DNA from 3 places in the Paenibacillus sp. Y5S-9 genome. Region 2 is predicted to be linked to each of the others. Evidence: riboswitches for the same ligand, from Rfam matches in the RefSeq annotation. Region 2 holds a riboswitch; each other region holds the start of a gene.

Region 1 (5,967 bases), 270 kb from region 2:
CCCGCAGCAACCCACTGCTCCGAAACATCACTCATACTGCCACATGTACCCTGTCCACTCCACGTCTTCGTTGCTGCATCGTATACTTCTCCCGAGTTCGGATACACAATAACAGGTTTGTCGCTGGCACGGCTGAGAATACCTACGGCTTCCGTCACCACTTCCATCGGAGCACAGTTCAGGCCAATCGCCGCAATCTGCGGCTCGGAGCCAAACGTCTGCGCACACACCTCAAGCGGTGTGCCCTCGCTGATGCTTGTCCCGTCTTTTAAAGAGAAAGATAGCCAGGCATACGCATGAGGAAACTCCTTCAGTACATCAACCAGCACCTGTGCTTCCTGCAAGGAAGGAATCGTCTCAAACGCCAAAATGTCAGCCCCCGCTTCAATCAGCGCCGCCATACGCGGACGGTGAAATGCAGCAAGTGTCTCATCCGACACGCCGTAATGTCCCACATACTCTGAACCATCCGCCAGATAGGCGCCGTACGGTCCAACGGACCCGGCAATAATTGGACGTGGACGAAGACTGTCTTCTTCGCGATCCCCTGTACGATCTGTTATATGCGCCTCATTCTCCAGAGTCTCTGCACGTACCGAAGGAGCTTCTACAAACTGATCTGTCGAGCTTTCTATCCCTACTAAACCACTCTGCACTTCTGCCCACACGTCATCTCTCGCCTGTGCAGCCAGCTGCACCGTCTTGCGAATCAGGTCCAACGCTTCTTGCTCTCCGATTCCTCTCTTGCGGAAGCCATCCACCGTCGCCTGATAACTGGATGTAATTGCACAGTCGGCTCCTGCGCGGAAATAATCCGCATGGACCTGAACGATAACATCTGGATTCTCGAGCAATACACGGGCCGACCACAGTGGATCATCCAGATCACAGCCATACTGTTCGAGTTCCGTGGCCAGCGCTCCATCCAGAATCATGACCGGATGTTTACGCAGGATCTGTTCTATGGGATTAGTCTGTTGTGCTTGAGTCATGTACTTGTCCTCTTTTCTTATTCACACGTTCTGTCAGATAATAAGCAGCGTAACATACTGCAATAAATGGAACCCCACAATACAGCGCAATCCGCTGTGTCGGGTCAAAGGCAATACCTATGCATGAAGCCAGGCATAAAATAAATGAAACAATCGGTACCACCGGATACAGCGGTGTGCGATAAACCAGATCTTTGACCGCATGTCCTTCCCGGATATATTGTCTGCGGAACATGTATTGGGAGGCACTGATGCTCATCCATACCGCAACGACAGCCAGACCTGAAATGGAAACCAGTGTAATATACACGGTACCTGGCGCAATGATGCTGGACAGCAAGGCCAGCGCACCACCGACCATACTGATCAGAAGTGCATTCAGCGGTACCCCGCTTTTGGTCAATTTGGCAAACCACGGAGAGATCGTTTTTTTGTCAGCCAAAGACCAGAGCATCCGTGAAGATGCATATAGGCCTGAATTGGCAGCAGAGAGAATCGCCGTCAGAATAACAAAGTTCATAATGTCTGCTGCATAGGGTACACCCACCCGCTCCATTACCGCTACAAACGGACTTTCCAGTACACTGGCATCCGACATGGGCAGCAAGGCCGACAAGATAATAATCGTTCCGATGAAGAAAATAACCAAACGCCACAGCGTTGTATGAATAGCTTTTGGTATCGTCTTTTCCGGATTCTCCGTCTCACCGGCGGCAATGCCGATTAACTCGGTGCCTGAGAAGGCAAAGTTTACAGCAAGCATGGTCATCAATATCGCTGTAGCCCCATGAGGGAACCACCCGGATGCGGTAATATTTGATAGAAATGGAGCCGGTTCAGAATCCGCCATGGGAATGATACCAAACATGGCTGCGCCACCGATAATAATGAAGATTACAATAGTAACTACCTTCACAGATGAGAACCAGAACTCGGATTCCGCAAATAATTTCACCGTTAAAGCATTGAACAAAAAGATCATCACTGCAAAGAGCGCGCTCCATATCCATACGTTTACCGATGGGAACCAGCGCTGCATCAGCAATCCGGCGGCTGTGAATTCGGAGCCAAGCGCAACAGTCCAGGTTAACCAGTATAACCAAGCCACCGTGTAACCTGTTGCCGGTCCGATATATTTGGCTGCATAACTATGAAATGCTCCCGTCTCTGGCATATGAACAGACAGTTCACCAAGACAGAGCATCACCAGATATACAACGATGGCTCCGATCAGATAGGACAGAATGGTTCCCAGTGGTCCCGCCTGCTGAATGGTGTAACCTGAGCTGAGGAATAATCCCGTTCCAATGACTCCTCCGAGAGAGAGCATGACCACATGCCGTGCCTGCATTTTTCGCTGAAAATGCCCTTTGTCGTTGTTGTTCTCCATACCTGCTGCTCCCCTACTTCTTCATCCAGAAAAAACAAAAAAGACCCACTCTTCCTAAAGAGTGCGCCGTTACTGACAAATAAAAACAAACGCTCCTATCTATCAGGCTTTCACCCGCTGGAATTAGCACAGTATCCTTCAGATCTGTTGCTGAGGTTTCTAAGGGCCAGTCCCTCCACCTCTCTGGATAAGAAAATGATTTTTTATAAATATAGCGATTGATCATGAATGTGTCAACATTTAAATAATAAATGGCACACCTCGCTATTCCGTAGAAGACCCCGGATTGATGATGGAGGTCTTTACCTCATACGTAATGGGTATAGTAGCAAAGATTTCATCCCAGTTCCCTTTAACCTTCTTCCACGTTTTTGGATATTTAATACGAATGCTATCGCGGAAACCAGCAACATCGACTTTGTAGGTATGTTGGAGCTTGTATAGTAACTGTTTGATCTGTTGCTCGACCAGTTCAGCAAAATCGTTTTCCATTTCTTTCAGATATGCACCCTTTTCCTCTTCTTCCGGTGCCCGCCAATCCTCCATTAGCCATCCTTCAGACTCTGCCTTCACATGGAACGAGATATCATCGCCATTAACCTTCGGAATGATTTTGATTTTCTTCTTCTTGATTTCATAGAGTATCGTGAAACCCTCCTTACTATATGTTTTTATGACACCACCTTGTTTTTTAGGCATAAGCCAGGACAGAGCTTCCAAATCAGTTTGGCTGAGTTCCCCCAGAAATTTGGTTGTATTTGCAGCAAATATGCTGCCCCCGGAGAACTTGTCCTCTCCATTGGCATTCAGCACATTTTGAAGCAGAAAACTGGACCCGGACTGCATCTGTGCATCCAGTTTTGCCAGCGAAACGGGTTCCAGAATCTTGTTGGAAATGTATGCATTGTTCGTAATGCCTGTAAGGTAAAATGCAGGAATACGGGAAGGATCATCTGAGGTAAGCACATCAACCGCCCGCTGGTGACTAATCAGTACAAGACAGTTCGGTCGAATATCGTTATCCCGGAGTACAAAATCGAGCAATTGAATCAGTCCATACTTTTTGGCAATATCCTTGGAGATCACAATAACCTTCAGATGATGTCCAATGAGTGGACGATCTCGCCGCAAAGCAAACTGACGAAAAATTTGCAGCATGGAATCTCCCGTAAGCTGCTCATTGGAATAAGACTCTTTGCCAGAAGAGGGTGAACCAGATTGCTGACTTTTTTGACTGCTAGAATTCCCAGGGGCAATCTGAACGGTTGCTGTGACATTGTTTTGTTTGGGATAATGCCCACCCTGCGCTGAAATCTTCTTCTCGAAATCGGTCTCTTTTCCAACGTCAATCCCGAGACCTACATACAAGCTTAGATCTTCTATCTCGCGGCTGCTCCAACAACCTGATATTATACACAGGATGAACACAGCACAAGTTACTCTTAAGCACAGGCGGAATGAAATCATGCGTGTTTGCCTCCTTTTTTGCGAATTATGCTGATAAGCAACAATACCAGAGGTAATATAGCGAACAAAACTACAGATACGTTACCTAGCATATCGCCCAGTGCAAAAGTTTCAAACACTGTTTTAGGCATCATTGCCGTCAGATAAATGAATGGAAGCAGGGCATACATAATCCAGCGTATCTTCTTTGCCCGAAACAAGTCCCGGATTCCTACGGAAGCACAGTAATGGGTAATGGCAAATGTCGAGAAAATCTGCATAATCCAGATCACCAGCAATAACGATTCGAAACGTTCAAATATCAGTCCCTGTATCTCAAAACTTCGTACCAGATCCAATGTTGGCCATGTTCTGGTCTTAATTCCATCCAAGGACAAACTGCCTACGACCATTACAACAGTGATCAGATATACCATTGTAGAGATAGTTAACCCCCATGTCATCGCCTTGTTGCTTTTCTTCGGATCTTGCATATATGCAGTGATGACCAGCATAACTTCGTAACCGGTATACGACAGTAGCGATGGTTTCAGCCCTTTGAGTACAGGCATGATGCCCTCACCCAATACGGGTCTGAGGTTACTAATTTCGAAGAGCTGATTACTGAGCAATATCTCCATGACAAATATAATCAAGGTGATCGGCAGGATGATCTCAAACACGCGAATAATGACACCAAGCCCACCGGAGATCATATAGATGCCTATCCACATAAATACCATTACAATAGCCCATGTAGGCGTGCGCTCAAGCAGATACATCCCCGTGACATCGGCCATGACTCTAATTTCGAATGCTGAAATGATCATAAAATACAAAATTGTCACACAACCCAGTATGTAAGCAATCCAGCGCCCGGTGATCTCCCGGGTAAACTGGAACACGGTTTTCTCAGGAAATCTGCGGCACAGGGTAACCAAAATCAGACCAATACCTGTGACAATGAGCCCTGACAGCAGGATGGAAATCCAGACGTCCGGCGTTCCAACGGCTCTGCTAGTTGTTCGAGGTAACGTCAGAATACCCGCTCCAAGCATGTAGTTAACGATAATAACAACGGCCTGTGTGGTGTTAATTTTCACTCGCGAGTCATTCACTTTGTTGTACCTCCAGACCTTCTGTGGATTGTCTACTTCTTGCGATCTGCATCTACCGGATTCGTCATCTCGGGACGTCTTCTCATCATGTTGAGTGGAGCACGAATGACAAAATCTTTCCAATCACTCAAGTGATATGGAACAGCTGGTGCGACATAAGGCACTCCAAAGCTGGAGAGTCGTGCAAGATGTGTACAAACCAGCAAGAAGAACATAACGACACCAAACAGACCTAGTATTGCAGCACTAAACATGGCAGCAAACCGGAGAATCCGTAGCGTTAATCCCGCACTATAGACAGGAATCGTGAAAGAGGATATGGCTGTAACAGCTACAACGATAACAAGAAACTGACTGATGATTCCCGCCTGTACGGCAGCTTGACCAATAATCAAACCGCCAACGATACCCATCGCAGGTCCAATCGGCTTGGGTAAACGTATTCCCGCCTCTCTCAGGATCTCAATGGAGAGCTCCATGATCAGCACTTCTATAATAGAAGGAAACGGTACTCCAGTCCGGGTTTCTATAATCGTCAGTACCAGCTTGGTCGGAATCAACCCCGGATGAAACGATATAAAAGAGACATAGAGCGCTGGAGCAAGAAGGGCCAGCATGGCGGACATAAACCTCAGGACCCGGAGAAATGTACCGGGAATCCAGCGTTCATAGTAATCCTCAGGAGATTGGAGCAACATGCTGAAGGTCACCGGTACCACGAGGACAAATGGCGTTCCATCCAATAAAATAGCCACTCGACCTTCAAGCAAAGCACCGATTACCCGGTCAGGTCTTTCCGTATTCAGAACCTGCTGAAAGGGACTCAGTGTATTATCTTCAATGAGTTGTTCCACATAACCAGATTCCAGCATCGAATCCATATCCATCTCTTCAATTCGCTTGCATACTTCAGCCACGAGATTAGGATCGGCAATATCCTGAATATAGGCTATCGCCAAATCTTTTTTGATCCGTGAACCCACTTCATACTTCTTAATAAACAGGCTCTGATCACTTCCAT
Region 2 (5,967 bases):
GCGTCGCTAGTGATTGTTATTGCGATCCTGGGTCACTTCGCTTACCGTAATCATCCGGACAACAAGGAAATGCGTACTCTGGGTGTGGTATCCGTTGTTCTTATTCTGATGCAAGTAGTCATTGGTATTTTCATGATGGTGACAATGAACCGTCCGGAAGTATACATGTTCGTAGCTCTTGCTCATATGCTGGATATCGCCATATTGTTCGGGGTTTTAACCTATATGAGTTTCCTGGTGTACAAGCTGTATCGACCGGTTAATCGGTTCTAAGAGATATATCCATTCTTTATTCAAAGGTAATTGGGCTAAATATGAAAGTCCACCATCCAGTGATGTACATCATTGGACAGGTGGACTTTGTTTGATGTCAGGGGGATCAGGGCAACCTATGGCAAGCAGCAATTACACGGAATGGATGTTGTGTTACGTTTACGGTGATGAATTCTTGTTGATTTGGAAAAGAGGAGGTTAGATATGCTGCGAACGTTGTTGGGGGAAAAACCGCGTATAAACGAGGGTAAATTGAAGGCAGCGATGGACGCAATGGCGCATACGCTTGAGCTATTTCAACGACAAATGCATGTGGACCATGATCCCACGCATGACTATCGGAAACTGTATGTGTGGACTCAGGGACTCATCTCCTCACTGGATGAACTGGAGCAGAGCAGTTTCGCTGCTGCTCATTTTCGTAAAAAGGTCGTTGCAGGTTCAACGGATGATATGACGCCGACTGAAAAAGCCGAGTATGCACGGTATGTGTATTTCTACAAAGATGGCTTTATCCGCTGCTTTGCCATCCTGGATAAAGTGGGCACGGTATTAAATGAAATATTCCAGTTGAATACTTCAAATACCAAAGCGCATTTTTCTTATTTTACTGTGTTAAGGCAGTTCGACTATGCGAGGGAACATCATGATCTTGCGTTGCAATTAATACAGATCAAGGACTCTTATCGTGAGCCGATGAGCAAGCTGCGCAAACGACGTAATATGGAAATTCACTACATGAACTCAGAAATGCACGATGACCTGTGGCAGTTACACCAGACCATGCAAGGTAAAGTGAAATTGGAGGATCTGAATCAGCATGTGCAGGAAATGCGTCAGGGCGTCGATATGGTCTGTGAAACGTTAACAGCCTCTTATAGTTATATCAACAAAATATGGAAAAGAAATAATTCCCTTTGACAAATCGGAATACTTGGAATATACTGAGTTTCAATCGAATGTTACATGGATATAACTGATATTTCGGAAGTTACGTTCACATTATAAAGCATAAACTACATGAACTTATAAAATCCTACAACAACATATTTCTTATCGAGAGCGGCGGAGGGACAGGCCCGATGAAGCCCGGCAACCGATTTGTAACGACATGATACATGTGTCATTCGTTATAGATGTTAGGTGCTAATTCCTACAAAATGGTGCAAGACACGATTTTGGCAGATGAGAAGGTATATTCTTTCACGTGAAGAGCCCTCTTTGTATCTGCAAAGGGCTCTTTTTTTGTACTTTAAGGGGAGTTTTCCTTTAGATCGGGTAAAGATACATGTAGGTGGTTGGAAAGGGGCAAGTGCGATTGATTGAATTAAAAGGTTTAACGAAAACGTACGGCAAAGGGAAAAAATCTACAACAGCGTTATCCGAGCTGAACTTGAGCATCCAAAAGGGTGAAATCTACGGTGTGATTGGCCATTCCGGAGCTGGTAAAAGCACTCTGATTCGCTGTATTAATTTGCTGGAACGGCCTACGGAGGGTGAGGTATGGGTCGACGGAATCAACCTGACTGAACTGAGCAAAACCGAATTGCAGCAACAGAGACGCAAGATCGGGATGATTTTTCAACACTTTAATCTGTTATCTTCGGCAACGGTATATGACAATGTAGCTTTTCCACTAAAGCTTGTGAATACCCCCAAGGAAGCCATTGATCGCAAAGTGAAGGAAATGCTCGCACTGGTTGGTCTGGAGCACCATAGCAGCAAATATCCGGCTCAATTATCAGGTGGACAGAAACAACGTGTAGGGATTGCGAGAGCACTTGCAAGTGATCCGAATGTACTTCTCTGTGATGAGGCTACTTCGGCACTTGATCCGCAGACGACAAATTCAATCCTGAAGTTACTGCTCGACATTAATGAAAAATACAACCTTACGATTGTACTGATTACACATGAGATGCATGTCATTCAGAACATCTGTGACAAGGTGGCTGTCATTCATCAAGGCGGCATTGTGGAACAGGGACCTGTAACAGAAGTGTTCCTGAAGCCCCAACATGCGATTACGCGGGACTTCATGATGCGTGACCATGAAGCTGGACTTGCTCTGGAAGAGACCGCTCTGGCAAATGCAGGCGTTGAATTGCAGGCAGGTGCTGCTTCCAAACTTGTGAAGATATCTTTTCTGGGTAACAAAACGTATGAAGCGATTTTGTCCAGGACGGTACGTAAGACAGGTGTGGATTTTGCTATCCTGCAAGGGACAATCTCTACGATCAAACAGGTTCCTTATGGACAGCTGACCGTTCGGTTCGAGGGTGATTCAAATGCGATTGATCGGACGATATCAGAATTAACCGCAGAGGGACTCGATGTGGAGGTGCTTCGTTAGATGGATTTTTCAACCGTACGTTGGGAAGAGGTTGGTAAAGCTTCCATAGAGACACTGCAAATTCTGGGTGTATCAGGCCTGTTCACCGTTATCTTTGGTTTACCGCTCGGAGTTCTGCTGTTTATGACAGCCCGATCTGCTTCGATTAAGTCACGGACAGTGTACACTATACTATCCCTGATTGTTAATATTTTGCGCTCGGTACCATTTATCATATTAATTGTTGCTCTTATTCCATTTACTCGTATACTCGTCGGTACAGCTACGGGGGTGCTCGGCGTAATACCTCCTTTGGTTATTTCAGCAGCTCCTTATTTCGCTCGTTTGGTTGAGAACACGCTGCGTGAAGTCGATCGGGGTGTCATTGAGGCGGCGCAGGCGATGGGTGCATCAACCGGACAGATTGTAAGACGGGTGTTGTTGCCTGAGGCATTGCCTGGTCTGCTTGCTGGTATAACGATTACCATCGTTACGCTTGTCTCCTATACGGCGATGGCTGGCATGGTTGGTGGTGGAGGTCTGGGAACACTGGCAATTAACTATGGATACTTCCGTTATCAAAATGAAATCATGATTATATCCGTAGTGTCGATGATTATTCTAGTGCAAATTCTCCAGATGGCTGGAGATCGCTTGGTTACATTTTTCACCAGGAAATAACACATAGATAACATGATGGTCATGCAATCACGCGGATGCCACATGAAAAAAATGATTAGAGAAGGGGTTTTACACATGAAAAAATGGTCTTTTGCTCTACTTAGTCTTATGTTGATTGCGGTTCTCGCAGCTTGCGGAAACAACAAGGACGCCGATAGCGGTGCAGACAATTCAGCAGGTGCACCACGTACAGTAGAATTGAAAGTCGGAGCTTCACCTACACCACACGCAGAGATTCTGGAAAGCATCAAGCCTGAACTGGAAGCACAAGGAATTCGTTTGCAAGTCGTTACGTTTAATGACTATGTACAACCTAACCAGCAACTTGCTGACAAAAAATTGGATGCAAACTTTTTCCAGCATCAGCCTTATTTGGACACAGAGAATAAAGAACGTGGATTCAACCTCTTTTCTGTAACACCTGTTCATGTTGAACCTTTTGGCGGCTACTCCAAGAAGATTAAGTCTTTGGATGAATTGGCAGACGGCGCAAAAGTAGCGATTCCGAATGACCCATCCAATGGTGGACGTGCACTGTTGCTGCTCGCGAAGGAAGGTATTATTACGCTGAAAGACAACACAAATATTACATCTACGATTCAAGACATCACAGCCAATCCGAAGAACCTGGATATCATCGAGCTGGATGCAGCTATGATGCCTCGTCAATTGGATGAAGCAGATCTGGTATTCATCAACGCCAACTATGCGCTTGAAGCAAACCTGAATCCGGCAAATGATGCTTTGCTGATCGAAGATCTGCAAGGTAACCCGTACGCAAACATCCTCGTTTCCCGTGAGGACAATAAGGATTCAGATGCCATTCAGAAACTGGCTGCTGCCTTGCACTCCGAAGAAGTGAAAACATTCATCAAAGAGCGTTATAAAGGTGCAGTTGAACCTGCAACTGAATAATTCACGATATGTATGATATGATGAGAAGTTTGTAAGAAATAAAGAAATAAGCCGTATATCTCTTGAGAAGAGATATACGGCTTATTTTATGTTTCCTAATCTGTGCTGACGCGGGGATCAACATAGGTCAAAGTTTTTCCGGTTTATCCACGTCAGATGGATGTCCAGATTGGCGGTAGTAAGATAATTCATTCTGATCAGCATATTGCTGTTCATCCGCTTCTTGCAGGTACGTCCTCTCGGAGGGAGAGAGTGTTTCTTCTTCTCCGTGTGAGCTTTTGATTCTGTATCTGATCCAACCGATCAGCCCAAGGACGACAACGAGGATCAAAGCCCATCCTTTTTTAAGCAAAAGAAGAGCACTGAATTTCTGGGAAGCAGTGTACCCGATCCCGCCCATCAGAAGACTGTTGAGCCCTATGGTGGATGTTTTGTCAGTCGAAGCATTGTACTCCTCATAGGTATATCCTGCATTGATGTTAAGTTGATTAAGGACGGTTTCCTCGAATGCTTGGCGGCTCTGTTGAAAGGTGGTCGTATCTGTGACCAGAATGGCTGTGATGTACCCTTCACGTGTCAGGATTTTTACATTGTAATTGACCATGGATTGCTGATCAGCATTCTTGAAACCGAGGGAGTAGACCAACTGATGTTTGGTACTGTCATATGCCGGTTCGATTTCCCACCCCGTTATGTACGTTCTATATTCAGGATCAAGTTCTCTGTTATCTTCTTCTGTGCCTCGGATATAACTGCTTAACAGTTCTTCGGCACTCAGATTTTGATCGTCATCATGGATATGACCCGTCTTCACGTATTCAAACACAACATACCACGAGCCGAATTCGCTATTACTGGTTAGACTTCCGATTTCGTTCCCGTTAGGTTTGCCCCCGCTGTTAAGTATCGAGCGTTGAGTGTTGGCCTTATCCAGATAGGAATGGCTTTCAGGGACTTCCAGGGTGGCCTTACCGTCCAGAGAGACAGATGCTGGTCCAGTAATCCAATCGTACTCATCAAGTGCTTGCTCATTCTCACTTGCGGCTGATACCTGTAAGGCACTAGAGACTGTGAATAAACTCAACACTAAAAGTGTAAGAAATGATATCCATCTTTTATTCATCATATTCATGTAGAGGTCCTTTCAGGTTATATCCTCGACAGTACCATAGGTGTCTGATTTCGATCAAGATATATTTGGAATTAAAGGTGGATAATCCCTTGTGGATAAGCGAGTTGTAGGAGGACGATAAATCTTTTATACTGGATAGTGACTGCTCTTTGAAGAGGGGGATGAACGTGAAGGGAAAGATTGCCCTCATAACGGGAAGTGCCAAAGGTCTTGGTAAAATGACGGCCCTCAGTCTGGCAGATCAGGGGTGTCATATTGCCCTCAACTATGTACACAGCAGAACAGAAGCTGAGGCTTTAAGGGCTCAGATTATAGCCAAGGGTGTGCGGTGTATTGCCATCCAGGCTGATATATCCAAGGTGGAAGATATCTCTTCATTGGTTGAACAGGTGGAAGACAACCTGGGCAGCATTGATATTTTGGTGAATAATGCGGGTCCATTTGTCCGTGAACGACGATTATTTGCGGATTATTCTGAAGCTGAGGTCCAGATGCTTGTGCAGGGAAATCTGTTGGGACCGATGTTGCTGGATCAGCGTGTATTGCCAGAGATGAGACGCAAGCAATGGGGACGCATTATCCATTTTGGCTTCAGTCACGCTGGAGAAGCGAGATCCTGGCCTCATCGCGCCGT
Region 3 (5,967 bases), 3.2 Mb from region 2:
CGCTCATGTGCCTCACGGCCCGGATGATCCTCCAGTCCAGGATAAAAGACAGCGGTAATATCACTACGCTCATTAAGCCATGCCGCAAGTTTAGCTGTGCTCCGTTCACTATGAGCCATGCGAGCCCCCAAGGTTTTCATCCCGCGCATCAGAAGCCAGGATTCTTGTGCCCCGAGTACAGTTCCAAGTCCATTTTGTAACTGTTTCAGTTGTACGCCAAGTGATTCCGTGCGAGCAACGGCTAACCCTGCCAGTACATCACTATGACCTCCGAGAAACTTCGTAGCACTATGTACGACGATGTCCACACCAAGCTCAATTGGACGCTGATAGTACGGAGTCATAAAGGTGTTATCCAGAATCGTGATCAGGTCATGTTCCTTCGACCAGTCAGTTACAGCAGCGATATCCGTAATTCGCAGTGTAGGGTTGGACGGTGTTTCCATATAAACTGCCTTGGTGTTTGGCTTGAGTGCCGCTTTTACTTCATCTATATTGGTCATGTCTACAAAGGTTGTCTCGATCTGCATACGGCTTAATATGGAAGTAAGCAAACGATACGTTCCTCCATATACATCTTCCGTTACAATCATGTGATCTCCTGCGGAGAACATCATGAACACGCTGGAGATCGCCGCCATTCCCGATGAATAGGCGAATCCCCGTGCTCCGCCCTCCAGCAGTGTGATGTAATCTTCCAAAGCCTGGCGTGTCGGATTACCCGAACGACTGTAATCATGTTGAGGCGGATTGAAGATATCAAAATGATGGAAGGTTGAAGCTTGATAGATTGGTACACTGGAGGCTCCAGTTGTTTTGTCGATCTCATCACCAAAATGAAGCAATTTGGTATCAAATTTCAACTCGGAATTCGGCTTGTTGTTGGACTCACTCATGAGTGCACGCCTCCTTCAACTTCCTGTTGTGCAGCAGTAAGAGCATTGCCAAGATCTGCAATCAGATCATCCGCATGTTCAATGCCTACGGAGAACCGGAGCAGTCGATCATCCACACCTACAGCATCACGAATTTCAAGCGGAATATCCGCATGCGTTTGTACCGCTGGGTAGGTCATGAGGGATTCCACTCCACCGAGACTTTCGGCAAAAGCAATCAGTTTGATATGACGCAGCAATGGTTCAACATAACGTGCATCCTTCACTTTGAAAGAGAAGATACCTGTGTTACCCGTGGATTGTTTATTCTGCACCTCATACCCCGGATGATCCGACAGGCCTGGATGGTACACTTCACCCACCGCTGGATGCTCAAGCAAATATTTGGCAATGGTAAGCGCATTGTATTCATGACGCTCCATGCGAAGAGCCAGCGTTTTCATACCTTTCATCAACTGGTAGGAGTCACTTGGTGACAATACCGCTCCAATGGAATTATGCAGGAATGCCATCTCTGCAGATAATGCCTCACCCTTGGTTATAATTAGTCCGGCCAGCACATCATTGTGTCCGCCCAGATATTTGGTAGCGCTATGAATGATGATATCGGCACCGAGTTCAATCGGACGTTGGAAAAATGGAGTCAACAACGTGTTGTCAACAATGGTCAACAGGTTGTAACTTTTCGCCCAGGAAGCAACGGCTTCCACATCGGTGATCATCATCAGTGGATTGGTTGGTGTCTCAATGAATACAGCTTTGGTATTCGGCTGACGAACCTTCTCCAATGCTGCAAGGTCATTTGTGTCCACATAACTTGCAGTTACGCCGAAACGGGACAAGATGCGTTCAAGCAGACGATAGGTTCCACCATACAGATCCAGCGATACAATCAGATGATCCCCTTGACCAAACATGGCAAAAATCGTTTGCAGTGCGGCCATACCCGAGCTACAGGCAAACCCTGCATCACCGGACTCCAGCGCTGCAGCCGCTTCTTCCAACACTTTACGGGTTGGATTAGTTGTACGAATATAATCAAACCCCGTGCTTTGTCCAAGCTTCGGGTGGCGAAACGCAGTGGATTGATAGATCGGAAAGTTAATGGCGCCTGTTACCGGTTCATTGATGGACCCAATTTGTGCTAAGCGGCTTTCGATTTTCAACTTGTTGTTGTCTTCCATTGCTGCATCCTCCTGTAATCTCGATTAGATTTGCGGGCCAATATCGTAAGGTGTTTCTTGATACACATAGTAATTGAGCCAGTTAGAGAATAATAAGTTGGCATGAGCGCGCCAAGTAGCCGGTGGCACACGGGAAGGATCGTCATTCGGATAATAATGTCTAGGCAATGCGATATCCAACCCTTTGGCTGTATCCCTGTCATACTCCCACTTTAATGAGAACGGGTCATACTCGGCATGTCCTGTGGCAAAAATCTGTTTGCCGTCTTTGGTAGCAACCAGGAAGATCCCCGCTTCCTCGGATTCAGCCAAAATCTCTAAATTCTCATTCTTTTCAATATCTTCGCGTCTCACTTCCGTATGACGGGAATGTGGAACGTTGAATACTTCATCGAATCCACGCAACAACGGAACATGTGGTTTATTGATGGTATGCGGGAAAACGCCAAAACACTTTTCATCCAGTGCAACCTTAGGTACGTCAAAATGATGGTATAAACCTGCCTGGGAAGCCCAACATATGTGGAGGGTTGAAGTCACATTAGTTTTGGTCCATTCAAAGATCTCCTGGATTTCATTCCAATAGTTCACGTCTTCGAAATCCATCTGTTCCACCGGGGCACCCGTAATGATCATTCCATCGAAACGACGGTGCTCAATCTCATCAAAGGTTTTATAGAACAGATCCAAATACTCCTGAGACGTATTCTTCGACGTATGGGATTTGGGATGTACGAGAACGACATCCACCTGAATAGGCGTGTTTCCCACCAGACGAAGCAATTGTGTTTCGGTCGTTTCCTTTGTGGGCATCAGGTTTAATATAGCGATACGGAGTGGACGAATATCCTGCTGATATGCAGAAGTTTCATCCATGACGAAGATATTCTCTCCTTCAAGTACTTCTTTTGCTGGTAGAGTATCGGGTATTTTGATTGGCATAGTAAGTCTAACTCCTCCTTTTGCATAGATAGATGCAGCCACCCCTGGCTTGATGTCTTCACATCAATACAGGTATAGACTGCCTTGAGCTTGTAAAAACATTGAATTGCTCTTTCATCCAACGTTACAAACAACCTCAAGTTCCTTAGCGAAAATCACTGCTGAGAAGTCGGGGCATATAACAAAGACCTTCCTCGGATTTCGAGAAAGGTCATATGTAAAAAAGATATGCGCCTCTCTCATCTCTCAGTTACAACAGTGCCACTTGACACTTAGTCGCTGCAAGAATTAGCACCGTGCGGTATACCGCCGGTTGCCGGGTTTCATCGGGCCAGTCCCTCCACCTACTCTTGATAAGATTTCGCTGTATTAGATTGTAATTAGATATGGTTCACCGTCTACTTTATTACATTAATGCCCTCACGTCAAGATGCAGTTCGATGTCTGCTTCCCAGATCGGAACCGTTCATCATCCGTTGTCATACACTGCCTCAGGGCGCGAAATAGACACATTTTTGCGCTTGAAAGCACCTTGTACCAGCGGTATACTAAACAAGGTGTTATAAACCCTTATGTGAGAGGTGACATATTAAATGGATGGCGACCCGAGGCCTGACTGGCAGCCGAATTCCGACAAACTGCATAGAGAATTGACATCAGCATGCCGGCAGCGGGACGTGACTTCCGTTTGATTATATAGTGAACGCAGCCCTGATCTCCAGGCTCCGCTGCCGACCGGCTGATTTGTTCTTTTTGCGCCCATAATGATAATATCCGCCAAGTTGGCGGGTGCAGAAGGAGTAGATTGACGATGAAAATCCGGTTGGTAAACAACGGTGTATTTATTCCGGTGGACGACATTCAGCAGGCGCTGACTCCACCAGCGGAAGGATTTTACTGGATTGATGCAGACGTAGACGATTTGGCGGTACTTCAGCCGCTGTTCTTGATGCATGATCTGGCTGTGGAAGACTGTCTCAGTGACGAAGAACAACGTCCGAAGATTGAAATTTATGAGAACCATTATTTTATTGTAATTAATAGTATCCGTTTCGATGATGAAGAAATATTTCTACGTGCGGTGAACTTGTTCCTCGGCAGACATTTCATTATTAGTGTTACAAAGCAAAAGGTCAGCGAATTGCGTACACTGAAACCAATCCTGTGGGAACAGGAAATCAGTACACCGGATCGTCTGCTGTATTTGCTGGTTGACTTGATTGTTGATAATTATTTCACCGTAGGTGACCGAATTGAAGCACGGATCGAGAAGCTTGAGGAAGACATTCTGATGCACACCAAAAAGTCACATCTGAATGAAATCATCGGGCTGCGCAGTGAGATTCTGTGGCTGAAGAAAGTGCTCGGACCTCAGAAAGAGGTCATTAACACCCTGAACAAAAAAGATCTGCGTCTCATCGATGATCAACTGCAAAAGTATTTCAGTGACATCTATGAGAATGCTGTAAAAATATCTGAAACCTTTGAGACTTATCGCGACCTGATGGGCAACTTGCGAGAAGCCTACCAATCCAGTATTGCGAACCGGGCGAATGAGATCATGCGTGTATTTACCGCCATTACCACGGTCTTCATGCCGCTGACGGTCATTACCGGTATATACGGCATGAACTTTACGAATATGCCAGAGCTTAACTGGAAATACAGCTATTTTGTTGTGATTGGCCTGATGGTTACTCTGGGCCTAAGCATGTTCTTCATTTTCCGCAAGAAAGACTGGGTATGAACCCGTATGAAATAACAAAGACGAAGCGCTCCTCTTGGAGAAACGCCTCGTCTTTTTTTCATTTCTAATCATTAACCAACTTGCTTCTCTGTCTCTGCGTGCCGACGAAAGCGGATTCGAATCATGCGAAGTCTTTCATAGACCTGCTCCAGACTCCCTCCATCGGGTTTCTCTCCTCCATACACCTTATGTAATACTGGCTTCAGGAACGTATCTCCCAGCTCCTCATACGCACTCCATACGGCCTCTTGTTCGTTCTCTGGCATCACTGCCAGCTCCACATCAAGAAGACAATCGGTGTCATAACCTTCATGATCCAGTGCCTCTAACAACTCAACCAACTCGCGTCGGGATAATCCGGATCGATTAACAATCTCCTCTAATGTATACCCTTCCTTCATGCCTTCAAGCACCTGCTTACGCGTGGTGAACTTATCAAGTTCCTGCTTGTACTTCTGCTCTCTCTGCTTGTATAACCAACTCTCATACTCTTCTTCCTTCAGCGCCGTGTATACCCAGTCCAGCGGGAATGTCGTTGAACGCTCCAACCCGTTTGTAATCTCCATCCATTCCGTACCATACTCAGTCGCTTTGCTCTCTCCTACGCCCGGCAGTTGCATCAGTTCATCCAGCGATTGCGGAACAAAAGCACTGATCAAACGCAGCAGACGATTCGTTGCAATAAAATACGGTGCCTTCCGGTCAGACACAGCTCTCTTCCTGCGCCATGTGCACAGATCCGTATATAATTGCTCATTGCCGTATAACTCACTGTAACAATGGAGCCGCTGTCCACCATAACTGCGTGATTTCAGATCATCATTCTCATGAAATAACCCCTGCAACTGCGGTCGGTACCCCTCACTCATCTGTATGGCAAGCTGATGACGGTAAATATGAAGCAGCTCCTCCCAAGAAGTCCCTTCATACCAGATGCTGTCCTCACGCTCTCCTTCCTCGTAGCGACTCCAACCCAGCTGCCAACTATCTTCCTCTTCCCCAATCCATAGCTGTGCATACTCTGCATTCTGATCTGACATTCTGGACAATCTGTTCATGAAAATGACTTCCATTTTCCGTTCCCTCCCTTTAACATTTCAGCCTATACGGGTTAGTTACGCTACCTGCAGGCAGCACAAAAAACACCTCTCCTGCAAAATCCATGCAAGAGAGGTGCTTCCTCATTAACCGTACTATG

Evidence for each region. Region 2 has a riboswitch for S-adenosylmethionine ahead of V6669_RS25090 (methionine ABC transporter ATP-binding protein). Riboswitches for the same ligand answer to the same signal wherever they lie in the genome.
Region 1: it holds a riboswitch for S-adenosylmethionine, as region 2 does, so the genes downstream of both, mmuP (S-methylmethionine permease) here and V6669_RS25090 (methionine ABC transporter ATP-binding protein) in region 2, are expected to answer to the same signal.
Region 3: it holds a riboswitch for S-adenosylmethionine, as region 2 does, so the genes downstream of both, metA (homoserine O-succinyltransferase) here and V6669_RS25090 (methionine ABC transporter ATP-binding protein) in region 2, are expected to answer to the same signal.

The regions. Positions count from the first base shown of each region.
Region 1 is NZ_CP145887.1:5,968,269-5,974,235, forward strand. It holds gene mmuM (homocysteine S-methyltransferase) at 1-992, opposite strand, end outside; gene mmuP (S-methylmethionine permease) at 970-2,382, opposite strand; SAM riboswitch class I at 2,475-2,576, opposite strand; gene V6669_RS26400 (Ger(x)C family spore germination protein) at 2,647-3,849, opposite strand; gene V6669_RS26405 (spore germination protein) at 3,846-4,946, opposite strand; gene V6669_RS26410 (spore germination protein) at 4,979-5,967, opposite strand, start outside.
Region 2 is NZ_CP145887.1:5,698,914-5,704,880, reverse strand. It holds gene V6669_RS25100 (heme A synthase) at 1-273, shown strand, start outside; gene V6669_RS25095 (Cthe_2314 family HEPN domain-containing protein) at 478-1,194, shown strand; SAM riboswitch class I at 1,324-1,465, shown strand; gene V6669_RS25090 (methionine ABC transporter ATP-binding protein) at 1,592-2,626, shown strand; gene V6669_RS25085 (methionine ABC transporter permease) at 2,627-3,286, shown strand; gene V6669_RS25080 (MetQ/NlpA family ABC transporter substrate-binding protein) at 3,362-4,201, shown strand; gene V6669_RS25075 (DUF2167 domain-containing protein) at 4,329-5,333, opposite strand; gene V6669_RS25070 (SDR family oxidoreductase) at 5,501-5,967, shown strand, end outside.
Region 3 is NZ_CP145887.1:1,976,590-1,982,556, reverse strand. It holds gene V6669_RS08910 (aminotransferase class I/II-fold pyridoxal phosphate-dependent enzyme) at 1-896, opposite strand, end outside; gene V6669_RS08905 (PLP-dependent transferase) at 893-2,080, opposite strand; gene metA (homoserine O-succinyltransferase) at 2,105-3,022, opposite strand; SAM riboswitch class I at 3,259-3,382, opposite strand; gene corA (magnesium/cobalt transporter CorA) at 3,834-4,769, shown strand; gene V6669_RS08890 (HRDC domain-containing protein) at 4,841-5,842, opposite strand.